3 regions of the Streptomyces sp. NPDC100445 genome follow, and region 3 is predicted to be linked to each of the others. Evidence: riboswitches for the same ligand, from Rfam matches in the RefSeq annotation. Region 3 holds a riboswitch; each other region holds the start of a gene.

Region 1 (6,848 bases), on a different contig from region 3:
AGTGCGACGCCGCCGAACGCGATGTAGAGGACCGTCCAGCCCATGTACGCCCCTCTCCCAGTGGCCGTTCCGCAGTGTGACGTACGGCGGTGCGACCGGTCTAGGCCTGCGGGGGGTGGTGCAGGCCCAGGTTCTCGTAGATTTCCAGGGTCGCCGTGGAGTTGTTGAGCGTGATGAAGTGCAGTCCGGGCACTCCCTCGGCCAGCAGCCGTGCGCAGAACTCCGTGGCGAAGTCGATACCGATGGAGCGTACCGCCGCCGGATCGTCCTTCGCTGTGAGGATCCGCTCTTTCAGGGCATTCGGGAAAATCGCGTTGCTGAGACCGGGCAACCGTTCCAGCATCCTCACACTGGTGACGGGCAGGACCTCGGGGATCACGGGGGTGTCGCAGCCCGCCGCCACCACCCGGTCGCGCAGCCGCAGGTAGGACTCGGGCTGGAAGAACATCTGTGTGATGGCGTAGTCGGCGCCCGCGCGGCACTTGTCCACGAAGTGCGCGACGTCGGTGTCCCAGTCCACGGAGCGCGGATGCATCTCCGGGAACGCGGCGACGCCCACGCAGAAGTCGCCCGACTCCTTGATGAGCCGGACGAGTTCGGCGGCGTAGGTCAGGCCGCGGGGGTGCGGCACCCAGTCGCCCATGGGGTCGCCGGGCGGGTCGCCGCGCACGGCGAGCATGTTGCGGATGCCGGCGTCGGCGTACTGGCCGATGATGTTGCGCAGTTCGGCGACGGAGTGGTCGACGGCGGTGAGGTGGGCGACCGGGGTCAGCGTGGTGTCGGCGACGATCTGCTGGGTCTCCCTGACCGTGCCCGCGCGGGTGGAACCGCCGGCGCCGTAGGTCACGGAGACGAAGTCGGGGGCGACCGCCTCGACCCGCCGCAGCGCGCTCCACAGGTTCCGCTCGCCCTTGGGGGTCTTCGGCGCCGAGAACTCGAACGAGTAGACCGTCTTGCCGGTGGCGATCATGTCCCGCACGGTACGTGCGCGGTCGGTGCGGGTGGACGCGGTTCCGAGGGCCATACCCGCAGGTTAACCAGGGGTGGGCGGTCCCCCAACCGGTCAGCGGGTATTCGTCTGAAATATCCGCCTCCTGTCCAGCAGGTGGACAGCCCACGGCCACCGGACCGGAGGACGGGCACCGGACCCCGCCACCGGTCCCCGGGCTAGCGGACCTCGCGCAGCCGCTCGGCGAACTCGGCGGCGGCGGCCTTCGGGTCGCTCGCCTCGGTGAGGGCGCGGACCACGACGACCCGGCGGGCGCCCGCCTCCAGCACCTGGTCCAGGTTGGTGAGGTCGATGCCGCCGATGGCGAACCACGGGCGGTCGGTGGCCAGGGCGGCCGTGTGGCGGACCAGGTCCAGGCCGGGGGCGTGCCGGTCGGGCTTGGTGGGGGTGGGCCAGCAGGGGCCGGTGCAGAAGTAGTCCACGCCCGGCTGGGACGCCGCGGCGGTCGCCTCGGCCGGGGAGTGCGTGGAGCGGCCGATCAGCACGCCGTCGCCGAGGATCGCGCGGGCGGCCGGGACCGGCAGATCGCCCTGCCCGAGGTGCAGCACGTCCGCGCGGGCGGCGTGGGCGACGTCCGCGCGGTCGTTGACCGCGAGGAGCCTGCCGTGCCGGGCGCAGGCGTCGGCGAGGACCCGGAGGTGTTCCAGCTCCTCGGCGGCCTCCATGCCCTTGTCGCGCAGCTGCACGACGTCGACGCCGCCGGCCAGGACCGCGTCGAGGAACTCCGGCAGGTCGCCCTGGCGCCTGCGGGCGTCCGTGCACAGGTACAGCCGGGCGTCGGCGAGCGCCGCGCGGGCGGTGTCGGACATGGGTGGGTCCCCCCGTGGTCGGTGTGGACGGCGGTCCGGGTGGCGTGCGGGCGGGCCCGCGACGCCACCCCCGGTGCGGGCCGCCTCAGACGGCGAGCGCCTGGGCGCGGCGCTTCACCTCCGTGCCGCGATTCTCGCTCAGGGCCTGCGCGGGCGTGCCGGGCAGGGTCGGGTCAGGGGTGAAGAGCCACTCGATCATCTCTTCGTCGGTGAAGCCGTCGTCCCGCAGGAGCGTCAGGGTTCCGGTCAGGCCCTTGGTGATCTTGTCCCCGTCGATGAAGGCGGCGGGGACGTACAGCGCCCTGTTCTCACCTCGGCGTACGGCGATGAACTGGCCGTCCTTCACCATCTGCCGGACACGCGTCACCTCGACACCGAACATCTCGGCGATGTCGGGCAGGGTGAGCCAGGCGGGGACGAGAGCTTCGATCTTTGCGTCAATCTCGGTCACAGGACAAGCCTGCCATCCCCCACCGACAGTCGGAAGCCGGGTGGGTCCACCTGGGAGGACGCGCCGGGCCGGTCAGTCGGCGCCGGCGTCCTTCAGGGGGCGGCCCGGGTCGGCCAGGGCCCGGGCGTCCATCCGCCGGCCCGCCTCGATCAGCCGGCGGCCCTGCGCCAGGTCCCGCGGGCGGCCGACCGCCAGCACGGCCACCAGGCGGTCCTCGCGCAGCCAGCACACCGTCCACGCCGGTCCCGCCGGGTCACCGCGCCGGACCATGCGGTCGGCGGCGGCGTGGTGGCCGGCGTGCTGCACGAACCGGCCGAACTGCTCGGACCAGAAGTAGGGCACCGGGTCGTAGGTCTCCGGGGTCTCGCCGAGGTGGCCGGCGGCGAGGATGTTCGCGGCGACCGTGCGCGGGCCCTGGAGGGCGTTGTCCCAGTGGTGGACGAGCAGCCGTTCACCGTAGCGGGCGGAGGGGAAGGAGGCGCAGTCGCCGACGGCGTACACGTCCGGCAGGGAGGTGCGCAGGTGGGCGTCGGCGAGGACCTCGCCGTGCGCGCCCAGCTCGATGCCGGAGCCGGCCAGCCAGCCGGTGGCGGGGCGGGCGCCGATGCCGACGACGACGGCGCCGGCGGGCAGCCGGGTGCCGTCGGCGAGCACCACCGCGCCGGGCTCGACGCGCTCCACGCGCGCGTCGGTGCGCAGGTCGACGCCCGCGTCGGCGTACCAGGCGGCCATCGGCGCGGCGACCTCGGCGGGCAGGGCGCCGGCCAGCGGCCGGTCCGCGGCCTCGACGACGGTGACGGCGCACCCCGCCTCACGGGCGGCGGTGGCGAACTCGGCGCCGATCCAGCCGGCGCCGACGACCACGACGTCGTCCTGCCGGGCGAGGACGGGCCGCAGCCGTTCGGCGTCGTCCAGGGTGCGCAGCAGGTGCACGCCGGGCAGGCCCTGGGTGCCGGGCAGGGTGACCGGTTCGGCGCCGGTGGCGAGGACCAGGACGTCGTAGGGCACCGGGCCGGCGGCGGTGTCCAGTTCGTGGTCGGCGGGGCGCAGGCCGCGCACCTCGCGGCCCAGGCGCAGTTCGACGCCGAGGGAGGCGAAGTCCACGTCGAAGGCGGAGCCCTCCACCTTGCCGAGCAGCACCGCCTTCGACAGCGGCGGCCGGTCGTACGGCTGGTGGGCCTCGGCGCCGAGGACGGTCACCGTGCCCTTGAAGCCCTGTTCCCGCAGGGCGACCGCGGTCTGGACCCCGGCCATGCCCGCGCCGACGACCACCACGCGCGGTTCCCGCGGCGTGCCCTCTCCCACTGTCTGCTCGCTCACCCGGTCACCATAGTCACTGACGTTCCGTCAGTCAGGGGGCGGGCTCGGTGACCTGTTCCACAACGCTGGTGCCGGAGCCGGGGCGGGACTCCCACTCCCAGGTCTCCTCCAGCCGCAGCCGCCCGTCGGGCAGCTCCACGACCGTGGACACGCAGTGCCCGGAGGCGGTCGTCCCGTCGGTCCTCAGCTGCACGTACCGAAAGTCCAGGCGGTCGCCCTCGCGGGTGCCGACCAGGTGGCCGCGCACGACGTCGCCGCCCGCGTAGTCGGCCCAGACGGCGCCGTCGTCCTCGTGGTAGGCGAACCGGGTGCGGGTGCCCACCTGACCCGGCGCCTGGTCGGAGACGGGGGCGAGGAACAGTCCGTCGAGCGAGCGGGTCACGGCCGAGGGCTCCCTTACGGGGGTCGAGCGGGCGGGCTAGGGTGGCCACCGTACAAGCACTCGCGGGAGCCCGGACGCACCGGGCTGAGAGGGAGGCTCGCGGCCTCCGACCGTACGAACCTGATCCGGGTCATGCCGGCGAAGGGAGGGGCTGGACGCCCATGTCGTCACGTACGTCAGACGTCCTCGTCATCGGGGGCGGGATCATCGGCCTGGTCACGGCCTGGCGGGTCGCGCAGCGCGGCCTCTCCGCGGCCGTGGTGGACCCCGAACCGGGGGGCGGGGCCGCCGGGGTGGCGGCCGGGATGCTGGCCGCGGTCACCGAACTGCACTACGGCGAGGAAATGTTGCTCGCCCTCAACCTGGAGTCGGCCCGCCGCTACCCGGAGTTCGTGGCCGAGCTGACCGAGCTGACCGGTCTCGGCACCGGCTACCGGCGCTGCGGCACCCTGGCCGTCGCCCTCGACGCCGACGACCGCGCCCACCTGCGGGACCTGCACGCGTTGCAGCGGCGGTCGGGGCTCGCCTCGGAGTGGCTGTCCGGGCGGGAGTGCCGGCGCCTGGAGCCGATGCTGGCGCCCGGGGTGCGCGGCGGCCTGCGAGTGGACGGCGACCACCAGGTCGACCCGCGGCGGCTGGCGGCGGCCCTGGTGGCGGCGTGCGAGCGGGCCGGCGTGGTGTTCCATCGCGCGTGGGCCGAACGGCTGGACGTGGTGGGGGGCCGGGCCGCCGGGGTGACCACGGCGGACGGGACCGGGCTGGGCGCCGGCCGGGTGGTCCTCGCGGCGGGGAGCCTGAGCGGGCGGCTCGCGGGCGTGCCGGAGGAGCTGCGGCCGCCGGTCCGGCCGGTCAAGGGGCAGGTGCTGCGGCTGACCGTGCCGCCCCGATTCGCCCCGTTCCTCAGCCGTACCGTGCGGGCGGTGGTGCGCGGCAGCCAGGTCTACCTGGTGCCCCGGGAGAACGGCGAGCTGGTCGTCGGCGCCACCAGCGAGGAGCTGGGCTGGGACACCACGGTCACGGCGGGCGGCGTGTACGAGCTGCTGCGCGACGCCCACGAGCTGGTCCCCGGCATCACCGAGCTGCCGCTCACCGAGACCCGGGCCGGGCTGCGGCCCGCCTCCCCCGACAACGCGCCGCTGCTCGGCCCGTCGGGCCTGGACGGGCTGCTGCTCGCCACCGGGCACCACCGCAACGGGGTGCTGCTCACGCCGGTGACCGGGGACGTGCTGGCGCACACCCTGGTCACCGGGGAGCTTCCCCCCGAGGCACGTCCGTTCACCCCGCGGCGGTTCGCCGCCGCACCCGTGGAACAGCTGGAGCAGCCCGCATGAGCGCTTGCGTCACCATCTCCGTCAACGGCGAACCCCGCCGCGTCGACCCGGGCACCGCGCTGGACGCCCTGGTGGAGTCCCTCACCGCGGCGCCGCGCGGGGTGGCCGCCGCCGTCAACGAGACCGTCGTCCCGCGCACGCGGTGGGCGGCGACCGCCCTCGCCGAGGGCGACCGGGTCGAGGTCCTCACCGCCGTGCAGGGGGGCTGAGCGATGGCCGACGACCCCCTGGTCCTCGGTGGGCTGACCCTGTCGTCCCGGCTGATCATGGGCACCGGCGGGGCGCCCAGCCTGGACGTGCTGGAGCGTTCGCTGGTCGCCTCCGGCACGGAGCTGACCACGGTCGCGATGCGCCGGGTGGACCCGGCCGCGCACGGCTCGGTGCTGTCCGTGCTGGAGCGGCTCGGCATCCGGGTGCTGCCGAACACGGCGGGCTGCTTCACCGCCGGGGAGGCCGTGCTGACCGCCCGGCTGGCCCGGGAGGCGCTGGGCACGGACCTGGTCAAGCTGGAGGTCATCGCCGACGAGCGAACCCTCCTGCCGGACCCGGTGGAGCTGCTGGAGGCCGCGGAGACGCTGGTCGACGACGGGTTCACGGTGCTGCCGTACACCAACGACGATCCGGTCCTCGCGCGGAAGCTGGAGGACACCGGCTGCGCGGCGGTGATGCCGCTGGGCTCGCCGATCGGGTCGGGACTGGGCATCCGCAACCCGCACAACTTCCAGCTGATCGTGGAGCACGCGCGTGTGCCGGTGATCCTGGACGCGGGGGCCGGCACGGCGTCCGACGCGGCCCTCGCGATGGAGCTGGGCTGCGCCGGGGTGATGCTGGCGTCCGCGGTGACCCGGGCGCAGGAGCCGGAGCTGATGGCCGCGGCGATGAAGCACGCCGTGGAGGCGGGCCGGCTGGCGCGGCGGGCGGGGCGGATCCCGCGACGCCACTTCGCGGAGGCCTCCTCCCCGGCCGCCGGCCTCGCCCGTCTGGACCCCGAGCGGCCCGCCTTCTGAGGCGGCCGACCGGGTGACGGTCACAGCTCTGCTGCATTCCGCCGCCCGGGGCACCGGGGCCGGGAACGGCGCCGGTGGGTCCTCGTAGACTCCTTCGCGTGGATACGACCCTTCAGGACCCCCTCGTCGGCCGGCTGCTCGACGGCCGCTACCGCGTCGACGCGCGGGTCGCGGCCGGCGGGATGGCCACGGTCTACCGGGCCCTGGACACCCGCCTGGACCGCGTCCTCGCGCTGAAGGTGATGCACCCGTCGCTCGCGGTGGACGGGTCCTTCGTGGACCGGTTCATCCGGGAGGCGAAGTCCGTCGCCCGGCTGGACCACCCGAACGTGGTGCAGGTCTTCGACCAGGGCACGGACGGGTCGTACGTGTACCTGGCGATGGAGTACGTCGCCGGTTGCACCCTGCGGGACGTGCTGCGCGAGCGGGGCGCGGTGCAGCCGCGGGCCGCGCTGGACGTGCTGGAGCCGGTGCTGGCCGCGCTCGGCGCCGCGCACCTGGCCGGGTTCGTGCACCGGGACATGAAGCCGGAGAACGTG
Region 2 (6,848 bases), on a different contig from region 3:
CGACGGCTATCTGCTCATCCACTCCGACACCACCGCCTACCTCGACTACGGCGACTCCATCGAGGCGGTCAACGACACCATCCGCGAGGCCCTGACCCGCAACGACGCCGACGAGGTCTGGGACCTGTTCCGCAAGTTCACCAAGCGCTTCTCCTTCCGTGACGAGGGCGGCGCCGACGCCGTCCGCTCGCTCCTCGGTACGTACGGAGGCACCCGGGTGGTTCACGGACACAGCCCGATTCCCTACCTCCTCGGCGAGGTCGGTTCCGAGGACGGCGAGGAGGGCACGGGCCCGTCCGTCGAAGGACCCCACGTCTACGCCGACGGCCTCGCCATCGCCATGGACGGCGGAGTCACCATGGCCGGCAAGCTGCTGGTCCAGCAACTGCCCCTGGAACGCTGACCGTTACCGGCACACCCCGTCGCGCGCGTCATCCGGCCGCATAACCGCAGGCCGGAATGCAATTTCCGGCAACCCCTGTCACCGCGCGCCGTACCGGCTCTACCATCGGCTTATCCGTAGCAGGCTCCCCTCCGTTTCTGCCCGACGGCTCGCCGGCGTGCGAGCCCCAGCCCTACGGAGCACCGGGGGATGCACATGAACAGCGTTCCGCAGCACCTTCTGAGCGAGGACCGCCAGGACTTCGAGCGGCTCCTCGACGAGGCGCTGCGCTCCGCACCCGACCGGCCGGACCTGGCCGCCGTGGGTCAGCGGCTCAATCCCGAACAACTGCGCACCATGGCCCGGAACGCCGGCGCCCTGATCACCGCGGCCGCGGCGGCCGAGTACCAGCACTACGTCGAGGTCCGCGACGAACTGCGGCACCCGGCACTGTCCGCACAGCCCGCCACCGGCAGCCCCGGCGCCGCGGAGGCCGGCCCGGACACCACGGACCTCGCCGCCGCCCTCGGGGAGGCCGCCGACAGCACCGGCGCGGGTGCCGTCGCCGTCATCGCCGTCCTCGCTCCCCTCCTCTCCGGAACCGCAGCCGTCCTCTTCCTGCTCGTCGGCTACATCCTGAAGGCGCTGGACCCCGGGCACGCCTTCGCCCGGACCATGCTCACCACCGGCTGGGTGTTCGGCGCGCTGACGGCGGCCGGGATACTCGTCGCCGCCGTCGGGCTGCTGCTCACCGCCCTGCGCAACAGCACCTCGGCGGAGGCCCGCGCCCAGAAGGCGGCGCACGAGGAACTGGTCAGAGCCAGAGAGGCCTGGCAGAAGGCGCTGCTGGAGCGCGGCATCCTGCCGTTCCTGCGGGAGGCGCTCCGCGACCCGGGTCCGCCCGCCGTCCGCCGCACCACCCCACCCGCGCCGACGACCGGCCGCATCCCGCGTCTGGGCTACGACCGTCCCGGCTTCAGCAGTCCCGGGGACGAAGGCACCGCGACCGGCCGCCCGAGCTTCACCAGTCCCGACTACACGAGCCCGGACTACGGCGGTCCGGAGCACCAGCCCGACTGACCGCACCCGCGGCGGTCCCGGCCGGGCCGGCCGGCCGGAGCCCGCCGCGCCGGCCGTCCCGTCACGGGCCCGGCACGCGCGGCGGGTTCACCGCACCTGTCAGTCGGCGATCGGCAGGTACACCCGGTTGCCCGCCGCCGCGAACTCCTGCGACTTCCGGGCCATGCCCTGCTCGATCTCGGCCCGGTCGCCTCCGTGCTCACGCCGGATGTCCTGCGAGATCTTCATGCTGCAGAACTTCGGCCCGCACATGGAGCAGAAGTGGGCCGTCTTGGCGGGTTCCGCGGGCAGCGTCTCGTCGTGGAACTCCCGTGCCGTGTCCGGGTCCAGGGCCAGGTTGAACTGGTCCTCCCACCGGAACTCGAAGCGGGCGTCCGACAGCGCGTCGTCCCACTCCTGGGCACCCGGATGCCCCTTGGCCAGGTCGGCCGCGTGCGCGGCGATCTTGTAGGTGATGACGCCGGTCTTGACGTCGTCCCGGTTGGGCAGGCCCAGGTGCTCCTTGGGCGTCACGTAGCAGAGCATCGCCGTACCCCACCAGGCGATCATCGCGGCACCGATGCCGGAGGTGATGTGGTCGTACGCCGGCGCGATGTCCGTGGTCAGCGGGCCGAGCGTGTAGAACGGCGCTTCATCGCAGATCTCCTGCTGAAGGTCGATGTTCTCCTTGATCTTGTGCATCGGGACGTGCCCGGGGCCCTCGATCATCGTCTGTACGTCAAAGCGCCTGGCGACGCGGTTGAGTTCCCCGAGCGTCCGCAGTTCCGCGAACTGCGCCTCGTCGTTGGCGTCCGCGATCGAACCGGGCCTGAGCCCGTCCCCGAGCGAGTACGTGACGTCGTAGGCGGCGAGGATCTCGCACAGCTCCTCGAAGTTCTCGTACAGGAACGACTCCTTGTGGTGGGCCAGGCACCACGCGGCCATGATCGATCCGCCGCGCGAGACGATGCCCGTCTTGCGGTTGGCGGTGAGCGGGACGTACGGCAGCCGGACGCCCGCGTGGACGGTCATATAGTCCACGCCCTGCTCGGCCTGCTCGATGACGGTGTCCTTGTAGATCTCCCAGGTCAGTTCCTCGGCCTTGCCGTCCACCTTCTCCAAGGCCTGGTAGAGCGGCACCGTGCCGATGGGGACGGGGGAGTTGCGCAGCACCCACTCGCGTGTGGTGTGGATGTTGCGGCCGGTGGAGAGGTCCATGACCGTGTCGGCACCCCAGCGGGTCGCCCAGGTCATCTTCTCGACCTCCTCCTCGATGGAGGACGTCACCGCGGAGTTGCCGATGTTGGCGTTCACCTTGACCAGGAACCGCTTGCCGATGATCATCGGCTCGATCTCCGGGTGGTTGACGTTGGCCGGCAGCACGGCTCGGCCCGCCGCAATCTCCTCCCGGACCACCTCGGGGGAGACGTTCTCCCGGAGGGCCACGAACTCCATCTCCGGTGTGATCTCGCCCCGTCGGGCGTACGCGAGTTGGGTCACCGGGCGGCCGCTGCGTCCCCGCCGCGGCTGGCGGGGACGGCCGGGGAAGACCGCGTCCAGATTGCGCAGCCCGCCCCGCGGCGAGGTGTGCTTGAGCCCGTCGTCCTCGGGGCGTACGGGACGGCCCGCGTACTCCTCGGTGTCACCGCGGCCGATGATCCAGTTCTCCCGCAGCGGTGACAACCCCCTGCGGACGTCCGTGTCGGCGAGCGGATCGGTGTACGGGCCCGACGTGTCGTACAGCGTGACCGACTCCCCGTTGGTGAGGTGCACCTGACGGACCGGCACGCGCAGGTCGGGGCGCGAACCCTCGACGTACGCCTTGTGCCAGCCGATGGACTTCCCGGCCTCGTCGGACTTGTCGTCCCGAACGGAGGCAGGCGTGCGTGCGTCCTTGTTGGTCATCAGACCTACTCCCTACGCCGGCATTACCCGGTAACAGGTTCGGCGGTCGACGCAGCGGATCCCGTATGCCGATGTTCTGGGTGGAACCTGGGTGTTCCACGTGAAACATCGCGTCTACGGAGGTCAGCGCCCTCTCAGCCCGGTGCTCCGAGCTCCCGCGTGTGCAAAAGGTGTCTCCACGCTAGCGGCATGGAGGGCGCGGTGAACAGTAGGCCCCCGCGCTTGTTGCGATGATCGGGCGGTGACCAGGATGCAGCAGTATCCCCACCAGCCGTCCGATCCGCCCCGCCGCGACGCCGCGGAACCGGCCGACGGGCACGGCGACGGGATCGGTGAGGGCGGCCATCCCACGCACGTGCACGACAGGGGCGCCGGTGAGGGCGGCCACCTCACGCACGCGAGGGGCAGCGACGGAGGCGGCCATCACGGCCACGCGCACGGACACGGCCCGGCCGCACCGGTCTCCCGGCATCTGCGGAAGGTCATCGCCGCGATCCTGGTTCCGTTCACCGTGGCGGTCGTGGTGGGCCTGGTGGTGCTGTGGCCCGACGGAGCCCCGTCCCACACCCGCACCGGCGTCGGCTTCGACCGGCAGACGCAGCAGGCCACGGTCACCCGCGTCAGCGAGGTCGACTGCGCCTCGGTGAACGCGTCCGGCGCCGCACCGCCCGGCGCCCCTGCCACGGGTGGCGGCGCTTCCGCGGAAAAGGGAGCCGGCAGAACCTGCGTCAAGGCCACCGTGCGGGTCGACACCGGCGGGGACAAGGGCCGTACGTTCACCGAGATCGTGCAGCCGGACCAGACCCGGCAACTGCACCAGGGCGAGAAGGTCGTCGTCGCCTACGAGCCCTCGGCACCGAGGAACCTCCAGTACTCGGTGACCGATGTGAACCGGGGCTTCCCCATGGCGCTGCTCGCGGGGATTTTCGCCGTCGCCGTCGTGGTGGTCGGCCGGCTGCGCGGGGTCATGGCACTGGTCGCCCTGGCGGTGAGCTTCCTGGTGCTGACCCTGTTCATCCTGCCCGCCATCCTCCAGGGCTCCGACCCCCTGGTGGTCGCCGTGGTGGGAGCGAGCGCCATCATGCTGATCGCGCTGTACATGTGCCACGGCCTGTCGGCCCGCACGTCGGTGGCGGTGCTCGGCACGCTGGTCTCCCTGGCGCTGATCGGCCTGCTCGGCTCGATCTTCATCGGCTGGTCCGCGCTGACCGGCAACACGGACGACGACACCGGTCTGATCCACGGCCTGTATCCGTCGATAGACATGAGCGGTCTGCTGCTGGCCGGCGTCATCATCGGCTCGCTCGGTGTCCTGGACGACGTGACGGTGACGCAGACGTCGGCCGTCTGGGAACTGCACGAGGCGAACCCGGCGATGGGCCGGCGCGGACTGTACCGGGCGGCCATCCGCATCGGCCGCGATCACATCGCCTCCGTGGTCAACACCCTGGTCCTCGCCTACGCCGGTGCCGCGCTGCCGCTGCTGCTGCTGTTCTCGATCGCCCGGAGCAGCGTGGGGACCGTGGCCAACAGCGAGTTGGTGGCCACGGAGATCGTGCGCACGCTCGTGGGGTCGATCGGCCTGGTCGCCTCGGTGCCGGTCACCACCCTGCTGGCCGCGCTGGTGGTCTCGGCCGACCGGCCGGAACCGGCCGCCGCGGCGACTGCCGGAGCGCGTCCCGGACCGACGCGCGGCGGCCGGGGCCGGCGCCGGAAGCGGTGAAACGCCGCGGTCCGTCGGGAGCCGGCGGTCCGCGACCGGCTGAAGAAGCGTTCCTGCACAACCGCGGGCGGGATGACGAAGTGTCGGCGCCCCTGCCGTGAGGCTTCAGCCCGTGCTCTGTTCCTCGGCCAGGATGCGGTCCAGGGCCTCGTCGAGATGCGTGTCGAAGTCGGCCAGCGCGCCCTCCTGCCCGAGGGGGACGAGCTTGTCCGTGCGGTCCAGGAAGGCCACCAGCGGCGGCGTCGAGGAACGGAACAGCGCTTGGTCCGCGCCCACCTGGAGTCGGATCAGCACCTCGCCCAGCACCTCGACGTCGGCGGGGGCGATACGCACATCACCCTCCCCGCAGGGCCGCCCCACCCCGTCGATCAACAGTTCACGCCCGAAGGCCCAGGTCACCGGGGCGTCACCGGGCAGATGGAAGGTGAGCCGTACCGCGTACGGATCACAGGTCTCGTAGCGCAACTCCACCGGGATGCGGAAGGAGAGCTCCTCCGACACGAGAAAGCTCATCATGACTTCTGCCTGTACGGACTCGCGCATCGCCTACCCCGTCATATGACATCGACTGGCCGGGATTGATCCCTCTAGCCCTGGGTAAATCTTGCTGAACGTACGCGACAGATCACAAGGAGTGAGTTTTCACATACTGATAGAAAGCGTGAGTGACCCGACGTGCCGGCCGATCTCCGTCTGGAGCCGACGCGCGGCGGGCAGCAGCCGGTCCGCCCGCTGGGCGGGCAGGGAGATGGCCAGGGTGGCCGCGGTCGCGCCGACCGTGATGGGGACCGCCGCGCAAACCGTCCCGAGCGCGTACTCCTGGCGCTCCACCATCAGTTCCATGCGCCGGGTGCGGGCCAGCCGTCGCAGCAGCGCCCCGTGGTCCCGCACGGTGTACGGCGTGAGGGGCTGGGCCGGGTAGCGGGAGAGGTGGTCGCGCCGGGCGTCCTCGTCCAACTGCGCCAGCAGGCACTGGCCGACGGCATGGGCGTGGCCCGTCTCACGGAAGTCGGCCCATTCCTCGACCGCGGGAGCCTCACGGGACTCGGAGACGCACATCATGTCGATCTCGCCGTCCCGGTACATCGCGTAGTACACCGGCACACCGATCGAATCCCGCCAGTGGGCAAGGATGTTCCCCACCGAGCTGCGACGTTTCTGCTGTGCTCCGCTGCTCGCGAGCCGCGCGGCGGCGTCACCGAGGAAGAACAGGCCCTTCTCCCGGTAGAGATAGCCCTCGTGCACCAGGGTGCGCAGCAGGTGGTAGGTCGTGGGCAGCGCGAGGCCCGTCTCACGGGCGAGCTGTTTGGCGGGGGCACCGTAGGACCGGGCGGCGACGGCCTCGAGCAGGCGCATGGCGCGCTGGACGGATCCGATGAGCGTCGCGCCGGCCGGTGGTCCCGGCGCGTCGGCCGTGGGCTGTCCGGGGACGGCGGGGGTCGTGGACCGTCCGGGGGCGGCCAGGGGCGCCGGCCGCTGGGCGGGCGGCGCGCACGAGCGTGGTGGGACGGGGGGTGCGTGGGGTTCTGCCGGTGCGGTGTCGACCGTGGCCAAGGGGTACTCCCGTAGCGCGAGGGGGCAGCCCGTGCGGGAAGGGCACGGAGGGGGGTCTGCGCCACCCACGGAGCCGGATCCCGTGGGGAGTTCCGGACTCTAACCGTCGGCCACCGCGCGCAGACGGCTCCCGCGAAAACTTCCCTCCCCCGAGGGAACCGATGGCCCCGCCATGCCGCCGGCCCCCAGGGGGCTCACCAGTCGCTGCGCGACGAGGAGCTCGCC
Region 3 (6,848 bases):
CCCGCCGCCGTACGGTCCGGGCGTGCACGGCGAGGATCGCGCCGACGGCGGCGAACTGGACGAGGGTGAGCACGGCGGCCGTGGACAGGTCGAAGACCTCGGAGGTCTGCCGGTAGATCTCCACCTCCAGGGTGGAGAAGGTGGGGCCGCCGAGGATCTGCACCACGCCGAACGAGGTGAAGGTGAACAGGAACACCATCAGCGCGGCGGCGGCCACGGCGGGCGCGAGCGCGGGCAGGGTGACCTGCCGCCACGCCCTCGCCGGTGAGGCGCCCAGCATCCGGGCGGTCTCCTCCTGGCGTGGGTCGAGCTGGGCCCAGAACCCGCCGACGGTACGGACGACGACCGCGTAGTTGAAGAAGACGTGGGCCAGCAGGATCGCCCACACCGTGGTGTCCAGCCGTACCCCCCACACCTGGTCGAGGAGCCCGTTGTGACCGAGCAGGGCGAGGAAGGCGCTGCCGGCGACCACGGTCGGGAGCACGAACGGGACGGTGACCACGGCCCGCAGCAGCTCCTTGCCCGGGAAACGCAGACGGGCGAAGACGTAGGCGGCGGGCAGCGCGAGCAGCAGGGTCAGCGCGGTGGAGGCCAGCGCCTGCCAGGTGGTGAACCACAGCACGTGGCGGATGTCGGGCTGGGTGACGACGTCCGCGATCCGGCCGAGCCGCCAGCCGCCGTCCGTCCTCAGGCCACGGGTGACGATCGCGACGACGGGCCAGGCGAAGAACGCGGCGAAGAACGCGACGGGCAGGGCCATCAGCCCGAACCGCGCCGCGTTCCCCCGCCGGGCCCGCGCTACCTCAGTACGAGTGACGTCCACGTCTTGACCCACTGGTCGCGGTGTGCGGCGATGCGGCCGGGAGCCATGGTCCGGGGGTCCTCGGCCTGCGGGCCGTACTTGCGGAAGTCCGGCGGCACCTGGGCGCCCTCGCGCACCGGGTAGACGAACATGTTCAGCGGCATGTCCTCCTGGAACTCCCTGCCGAGCAGGAAGTCGAGGAACGCCTTGCCGCCCTCGGGGTTGCGGGCGTGGTCCAGCAGGCCCGCGTACTCGGTCTGCCGGAAGCAGGTGCCGCTCGCCACGCCGGTCGGGGCGGTGGCGGGCCGCTTCTTGGCGTAGATCACCTCGGCGGGCGGCGACGACGCGTACGACACCACCAGCGGGCGGTCGCCACCGGCCTTCCTGCCCTGGGTGGAACCGGAGAACTCCTGGTCGTAGGCCTGCTCCCAGCCGTCGACGACCTTGACGCCGTTGGCCTTCAACTTCTTCCAGTAGCCCTGCCAGCCGTCGTCGCCGAACTGCGCGGCGCTGCCGAGGAGGAAGCCGAGGCCCGGCGAGGAGGTGGCCGCGTTCTCGGTGACGAGGAGGTTCTTGTACCGGGGGTCGGCCAGGTCGGCGAAGGACCGCGGCGGAGTCAGCCGGTGCGCGCTGAAGTAGGCCTTGTCGTAGTTGACGCAGATGTCGCCGGTGTCGATGGGCGTGACCCGGTGCCGGTCCTGGTCGACCCGGTACCGGGGCAGGACCGCGTCGGAGCCCTTGGGCCGGTACGGCTGGAACAGCCCGTTGTCCAGGGCGCGGGACAGCAGGGTGTTGTCGACGCCGAAGAGGACGTCGCCCTGCGGGTTGTCCTTGGTGAGGATCGCCTTGTTGACGGCCTGCCCGGCGTCGCCGTCCTCGAGGACCCTGACCCGGTACCCGGAGCGCTTCTCGAAGTCCTTCAGGACGTTCTTCGAGACGCTCCACGAGTCGTGGCTGACGAGGGTGACGGTCTTGGAGTCCGTGGACTTCGCGGTGTCCGACGACCCGCACCCGGTCAGCGCGGGCAGGGCGAGGAGGCCGAGCCCCGCCGCCACGGCCACGAGGGTCTTGTTGTGCACTGGATGTCCTCCTGGGGTGGGCCAGGAAGAGACGCGGCCCCGCCCGGACTCCCGCGGGGGAGGCCGGGCAGGGCACAACAGCTTGAGTGGTGACCGAACTTCCTACCCAGAATGACCTGGGCGAGGTTCAGAGGGTCTGCGGCCCGATTGCCGCACTCTCAGCGCTGTGGCGCTCCCCTGTCGGAATATGAAGATGTGTGTACGTGGTCAGATTACCGCTCGGTGGCCGCGAGCTGACCGCAGGCCCCGTCGATCTCCTGCCCACGGGTGTCCCGGACGGTCACCGGCACGCCGTGCGCGGCGATGGCCTCCACGAACGCCTTCTCGTCCTCCGGCCGGGAGGCCGTCCACTTGGAGCCCGGCGTCGGGTTGAGCGGGATGAGGTTGACGTGCACGGGCTTGCCCCGCAGCAGCCGGCCGAGCCGGTCACCGCGCCAGGCCTGGTCGTTGATGTCCCGGATCAGCGCGTACTCGATCGACAGCCGGCGGCCCGACCTCTCGGTGTACTCGAACCCGGCGTCCAACACCTCGCGCACCTTCCACCGCGTGTTCACGGGGACGAGGGTGTCGCGCAGCTCGTCGTCGGGGGCGTGCAGGGAGATCGCGAGCCGGCACTTGAAGCCCTCGTCGGAGAACCGGTGGATGGCCGGCACCAGCCCGACGGTGGAGACGGTGATCCCGCGCTGCGACAGGCCCAGCCCGTCCGGGGCGGGGTCGGTGAGCGCCCGGATCGCGCCGACGACCCGCTTGTAGTTGGCGAGCGGCTCGCCCATGCCCATGAAGACGATGTTGGACAGCCGCGCCGGTCCGCCCGGCACCTCCCCGTCCCGCAGCGCCCGCATCCCGTCCACGATCTGGTGCACGATCTCGGCGGTCGACAGGTTCCGGTCCAGGCCGGCCTGCCCGGTGGCGCAGAACGGGCAGTTCATCCCGCACCCGGCCTGCGAGCTGATGCACATGGTGACCCGGTCCGGGTACCGCATCAGCACGGACTCGACCAGCGTGCCGTCGAACAGCCGCCACAGCGTCTTGCGCGTGGTCCCCTGGTCGGTCGACAGGTGCCGGACGACCGTCATCAGCTCCGGCAGCAGCGCCTCGCGCAGCTTGTCGCGCGACCCGGCGGGGATGTCCGTCCACTGCTCGGGGTCGTGCGCGTACCGCGCGAAGTAGTGCTGCGCGAGCTGCTTGGCACGGAACGGCTTCTCACCGATCTCGGCCACCGCGTCCTTGCGCTCGGCGGGCGTGAGGTCGGCGAGATGCCGCGGCGGCTTCTTGGCTCCGCGCGGCGCGACAAAGGTGAGTTCTCCGGGTGCAGGCATAACACGTCCAGTGTCGCAGATCATCACCGGGACCCCGGGCGGAAGCGGGGGTGGGGGTGGTCACCCCCACGCCACTGACCGTCACTCCATCGGCACGGGAGCGACCGGAAGCTGTTCCTTGTAGGGCCAGGTGAAGGTGCGGTCGGGTTCCAGGTGGGCGTCCCCCCAGTGGATGGCATGGATGCCGTTCTCGGCGTCGGCCGTGAAGAACACACAGACCAGCCTGGTGGAAGCGCCCAGCTCCTCGAACGCCTCGTGCAGCCCCAGGTACTCCTCGGTCGCCAAGTCCTCACCGACGTCGAACAGGCCCTCCGGTGGCTGCGGGCCGTGCGCCCGAAGGAGCCGGTGTCGAGTGGGTGACGCGTTGGCGGGGAGCCGCGCTCGGTCGAGAGGCCTCGACCGGTCCGCGTACCGGAAAGGAAAGAGTGCGTGATCGTTGATCACCGCATACTCGTACCCGCGCAGGTCGCGCACGGCTTCCCCCAGCTCACGCGCGGTCTCCGCCAGGTTCTCGCGCACCAACCCCGCAAGGGCGACACCGTACGGGCTCCGCTTCTTCAGCCACGCGGAAAGGTGCGCGGCATGCGCCTTCCCGTGCGCCTCGGCCAGTTGCACCGGAACCGCAGCGGCGAGCGCGCCGGCATGCCGCCCGAACCGCTCGACGGCCCAGGCGGACGGCCCCACCGGATAACCACCCGACACCGACATGCAGTACTCCCCTCCCCCCAGGTACCGCCTCTCAATGTGTGACACGTACACGAAGGGCACACAAGGGGGCGATCTGGCCAGGTGAGTGCCGCGCACGCTCGTCGTCAGAACAGCCGGGATCGATCACCGGCCTCCGTGTCGGCACCTATTGACGTTGGTCAACATCGAGGGCTCTTCCACGGCCCGAGGGCGGCCCGGGAGTAGGCGGGCGGGTTCGCCGTCACGCCAGTCCCGGAACCGGCGAACTCACGTGTTTCCGACCTCGACCACTACCAGGTCACCGGTAGGGTTCTCGGGCCGCGGATCAGGCCCTGGCGCTGGAACTCGACCTCCTGCGGGGGTACGGCCAGCCGGATGCCGGGGAAGCGGGTGAGGACCGTGCCGATCATCACCTCGGCCTCCATGCGGGCCATGACGGCGGCCAGGCAGTGGTGCGGGCCGTGTCCGAAGGCGAGGTGGGCCCGGTTCTCGCGGTCGAAGTCCAGGGCGTCGGGGTCGGGGAAGACCTCGGGGTCGCGGTTGGCGACGACGTACGCGTTGTAGACGACCTCGCCGGCCCGGATCAGCTCGCCGCCGACGGTGACGTCCTCGACGGCGATCCGGGGGATGCCGACGCCGTTGCGGTGCGGGACGTAGCGGAACAGCTCGTCCACGGCCCGGGGCAGGAGCTCGGGCTCGCGGCGCAGGCGGTCCAGGTGCCCGGGGTGGGTGAGGAGCGCGTACATCATCGAGCCGCTGTTGTTGCGGACGGCGTGCCCGCCGCTGACCTGGACGGCGGTGGCCAGGGAGATCGCCTCGTCCTCGGTGATCTCGTCGGCCTCGACCGCCTGGGCCAGCACCCCGGCGAGGTCCTCGCGGGGCTCGGCACGCCGGCGCCGGATCAGCTCGGCGATGCGGGCGCGGTTGGCCCGGGCGACCTGGGCGGCGCGCTCCTTGGACTCGGCGCCCGCGGACAGCAGGGCCTCGCCCGTCTCCGCCCAGCGGTGCCAGTCCTTCTCGTCCACGCCGAGGAAGTCGCGGATCACGGCGATCGGGAAGGGGCCGTGCAGGTGCTCCATGAGGTCGGCCGGCGCACCGGCGTCCTCCATCGCGTCGAGCAGTTCGGTGGCCCGGAGCTCGGCGAGCGGACGCAGCCGCTGCATGCTCTTCCCGGTGAACGCGCGCGCGACGACCCGGCGCAGACGGTTGTGCCGGGGCGGGTCGATGTACTGGAGGCCCGCCGTCTGTGAGGCCACCGGCTCCGGGCGCATGCTGGTCACGTCGCGGCCGACGACCTGTTCCCGGGAGAAGCGCGGGTCCGAGGTGACGAAGCGGATGTCCTCGTACCGGGTGACCAGCCAGGCATGGCCCTCCCCGTACGGCAGCTTGATCCGGGTGACCGGTTCCTCGCGCAGCACCTCGTCCAGGAACGGGTCGGGGTCGAGTGCGGGCAGGTCGTCGACGGACCAGACCCGCACCTGCGGCGGGGACGGGGCGGAAGGCGGTACGGGGGCCGGGTCGAGGGGCATCGGACACACTCCCTGCTGCGTCGCCGGGCGACGGGAGACCGCCGCCCTCAGTGGGAGTCTGCCGCGCGCGGGGTCCACCCGCCGCTCGTACTGCGGCATCCGGGTGCGACCGTGCGCCCGGACCGGTCGGCTCCGGGAGCAGGGGGACACGCGGGGAGGACGGCGACGGGCCCCCGTCCGGTGCTCGGACGGGGGCCCGCTGCGTATGCCGTGCGGCTCAGCCGCCGCCGACGAAGACCACCATCAGCAGCCACACCACCGGGGCCGTGGGCAGCAAGGAGTCCAGCCGGTCCATGATGCCGCCGTGCCCGGGGAGCAGGGTGCCCATGTCCTTGATGCCGAGGTCCCGCTTGATCATGGACTCGCCGAGGTCGCCGAGCGTGGCGCTGGCCGCGACGGCGAGGCCCAGCAGCAGGCCCTGCCACCAGGCGCCGTCGTCGATCAGGAAGTGCATGCACAGCGCGCCCGCGACCATGGCGAACAGCACCGCGCCGAGCAGGCCCTCGCGGGTCTTGCCGGGGCTGATGCGCGGGGCGAGCCGGTTCTTGCCGAAGCGCCAGCCGACCGCGTACGCGCCGGTGTCGCTGACGACCGTCAACAGCAGGAAGGTCAGGACGCGCCAGGGGCCGTCGTCGGCGGTGAGCATCATCGCGACGAACGTGGCCAGGAACGGCACGTAGAACGCGGCGAAGACTCCGGCCGTGACGTCCTTGAGGTAGCCCTCGGGGGGTTCCGTCATGCGCCAGACCAGCACGGCCAGGGCGGTCAGGGCCATGGCGACCCACGCGCCCTCGGCGCCGCGCACGTACCCGGCGACGACCATCGCCGCGCCGCCCACCGCCAAGGGCACGAGCGGCGCCTTGATGCCCTTGCGCTCCTGGAGCCTGCTCGTCAGCTCCCACAGGCCGACGACGACGGCGACCGCTATCACGCCGATGAACACGGCCTTGACGATGAACAGCGAGGCGATGATCACCACACCGAGCCCGACACCGACCCCTATGGCCGCGCTCAGGTCACGGCCCGCGCTCTTCTTCTGCGGCGCCGGCGGCGGGGGCTGCGTGGCGTCGGGCATGGGCTCCGGGTTCTGGGTCTCGGCCGGGAGTCCCCCGCTCTGGAACGACTCGGACGGCAACGGCTCGGACGGGAACGGCTCGGTCCGACGGGGCTGGGTCTGGTACGGCTCGGTCTGATACGGCTCGGTCTGGAAGGTGTCGTCGCGGAACGTGCCGTTCTGGCGGGCCTCGCCCGGGAACGGCTCGCTCGGGAACAGCGGGCCGCCCGGCCGAGCGGCCCCCCGGTCGTCGCCCTGGCCCCCGCCGTACGCGGGTACACCGGGGACGATGGGCATGGGGCGGGTGTGCTGCGCCTCAGGCGCATCGTACGCGGGACCCGCCGGGACGGCCCCCGGAGCAGGCTGGGCGGGTCCGCC

What was found. A riboswitch is a leader RNA that binds a small molecule or an ion and turns the genes downstream of it on or off. The one in region 3 is predicted to bind thiamine pyrophosphate.
Region 1: another riboswitch for thiamine pyrophosphate. It lies ahead of thiO (glycine oxidase ThiO); the one in region 3 lies ahead of ACIQVT_RS26955 (thiamine ABC transporter substrate binding subunit).
Region 2: another riboswitch for thiamine pyrophosphate. It lies ahead of thiC (phosphomethylpyrimidine synthase ThiC); the one in region 3 lies ahead of ACIQVT_RS26955 (thiamine ABC transporter substrate binding subunit).

Annotation. Positions count from the first base shown of each region.
Region 1 covers NZ_JBIVZV010000002.1:611,349-618,196, reverse strand. The annotation lists gene ACIQVT_RS08160 (hypothetical protein) at 1-44, opposite strand, end outside; gene metF (methylenetetrahydrofolate reductase [NAD(P)H]) at 101-1,024, opposite strand; gene thiE (thiamine phosphate synthase) at 1,168-1,818, opposite strand; gene ACIQVT_RS08145 (Rv2175c family DNA-binding protein) at 1,904-2,269, opposite strand; gene ACIQVT_RS08140 (NAD(P)/FAD-dependent oxidoreductase) at 2,342-3,589, opposite strand; gene ACIQVT_RS08135 (hypothetical protein) at 3,621-3,971, opposite strand; TPP riboswitch at 4,024-4,135, shown strand; gene thiO (glycine oxidase ThiO) at 4,133-5,302, shown strand; gene thiS (sulfur carrier protein ThiS) at 5,299-5,511, shown strand; gene ACIQVT_RS08120 (thiazole synthase) at 5,515-6,309, shown strand; gene pknB (Stk1 family PASTA domain-containing Ser/Thr kinase) at 6,408-6,848, shown strand, end outside.
Region 2 covers NZ_JBIVZV010000010.1:193,677-200,524, reverse strand. The annotation lists gene ACIQVT_RS23760 (metallophosphoesterase) at 1-403, shown strand, start outside; gene ACIQVT_RS23755 (hypothetical protein) at 593-1,462, shown strand; gene thiC (phosphomethylpyrimidine synthase ThiC) at 1,562-3,346, opposite strand; TPP riboswitch at 3,339-3,515, opposite strand; gene ACIQVT_RS23745 (YibE/F family protein) at 3,597-5,069, shown strand; gene ACIQVT_RS23740 (SsgA family sporulation/cell division regulator) at 5,175-5,612, opposite strand; gene ACIQVT_RS23735 (IclR family transcriptional regulator C-terminal domain-containing protein) at 5,712-6,623, opposite strand; gene ACIQVT_RS23730 (DUF5326 family protein) at 6,818-6,848, opposite strand, start outside.
Region 3 covers NZ_JBIVZV010000012.1:214,001-220,848, reverse strand. The annotation lists gene ACIQVT_RS26960 (ABC transporter permease) at 1-760, opposite strand, end outside; gene ACIQVT_RS26955 (thiamine ABC transporter substrate binding subunit) at 799-1,881, opposite strand; TPP riboswitch at 1,963-2,070, opposite strand; gene rlmN (23S rRNA (adenine(2503)-C(2))-methyltransferase RlmN) at 2,094-3,200, opposite strand; gene ACIQVT_RS26945 (hypothetical protein) at 3,282-3,908, opposite strand; gene ACIQVT_RS26940 (cytochrome P450) at 4,178-5,416, opposite strand; gene ACIQVT_RS26935 (phosphatidate cytidylyltransferase) at 5,634-6,848, opposite strand, start outside.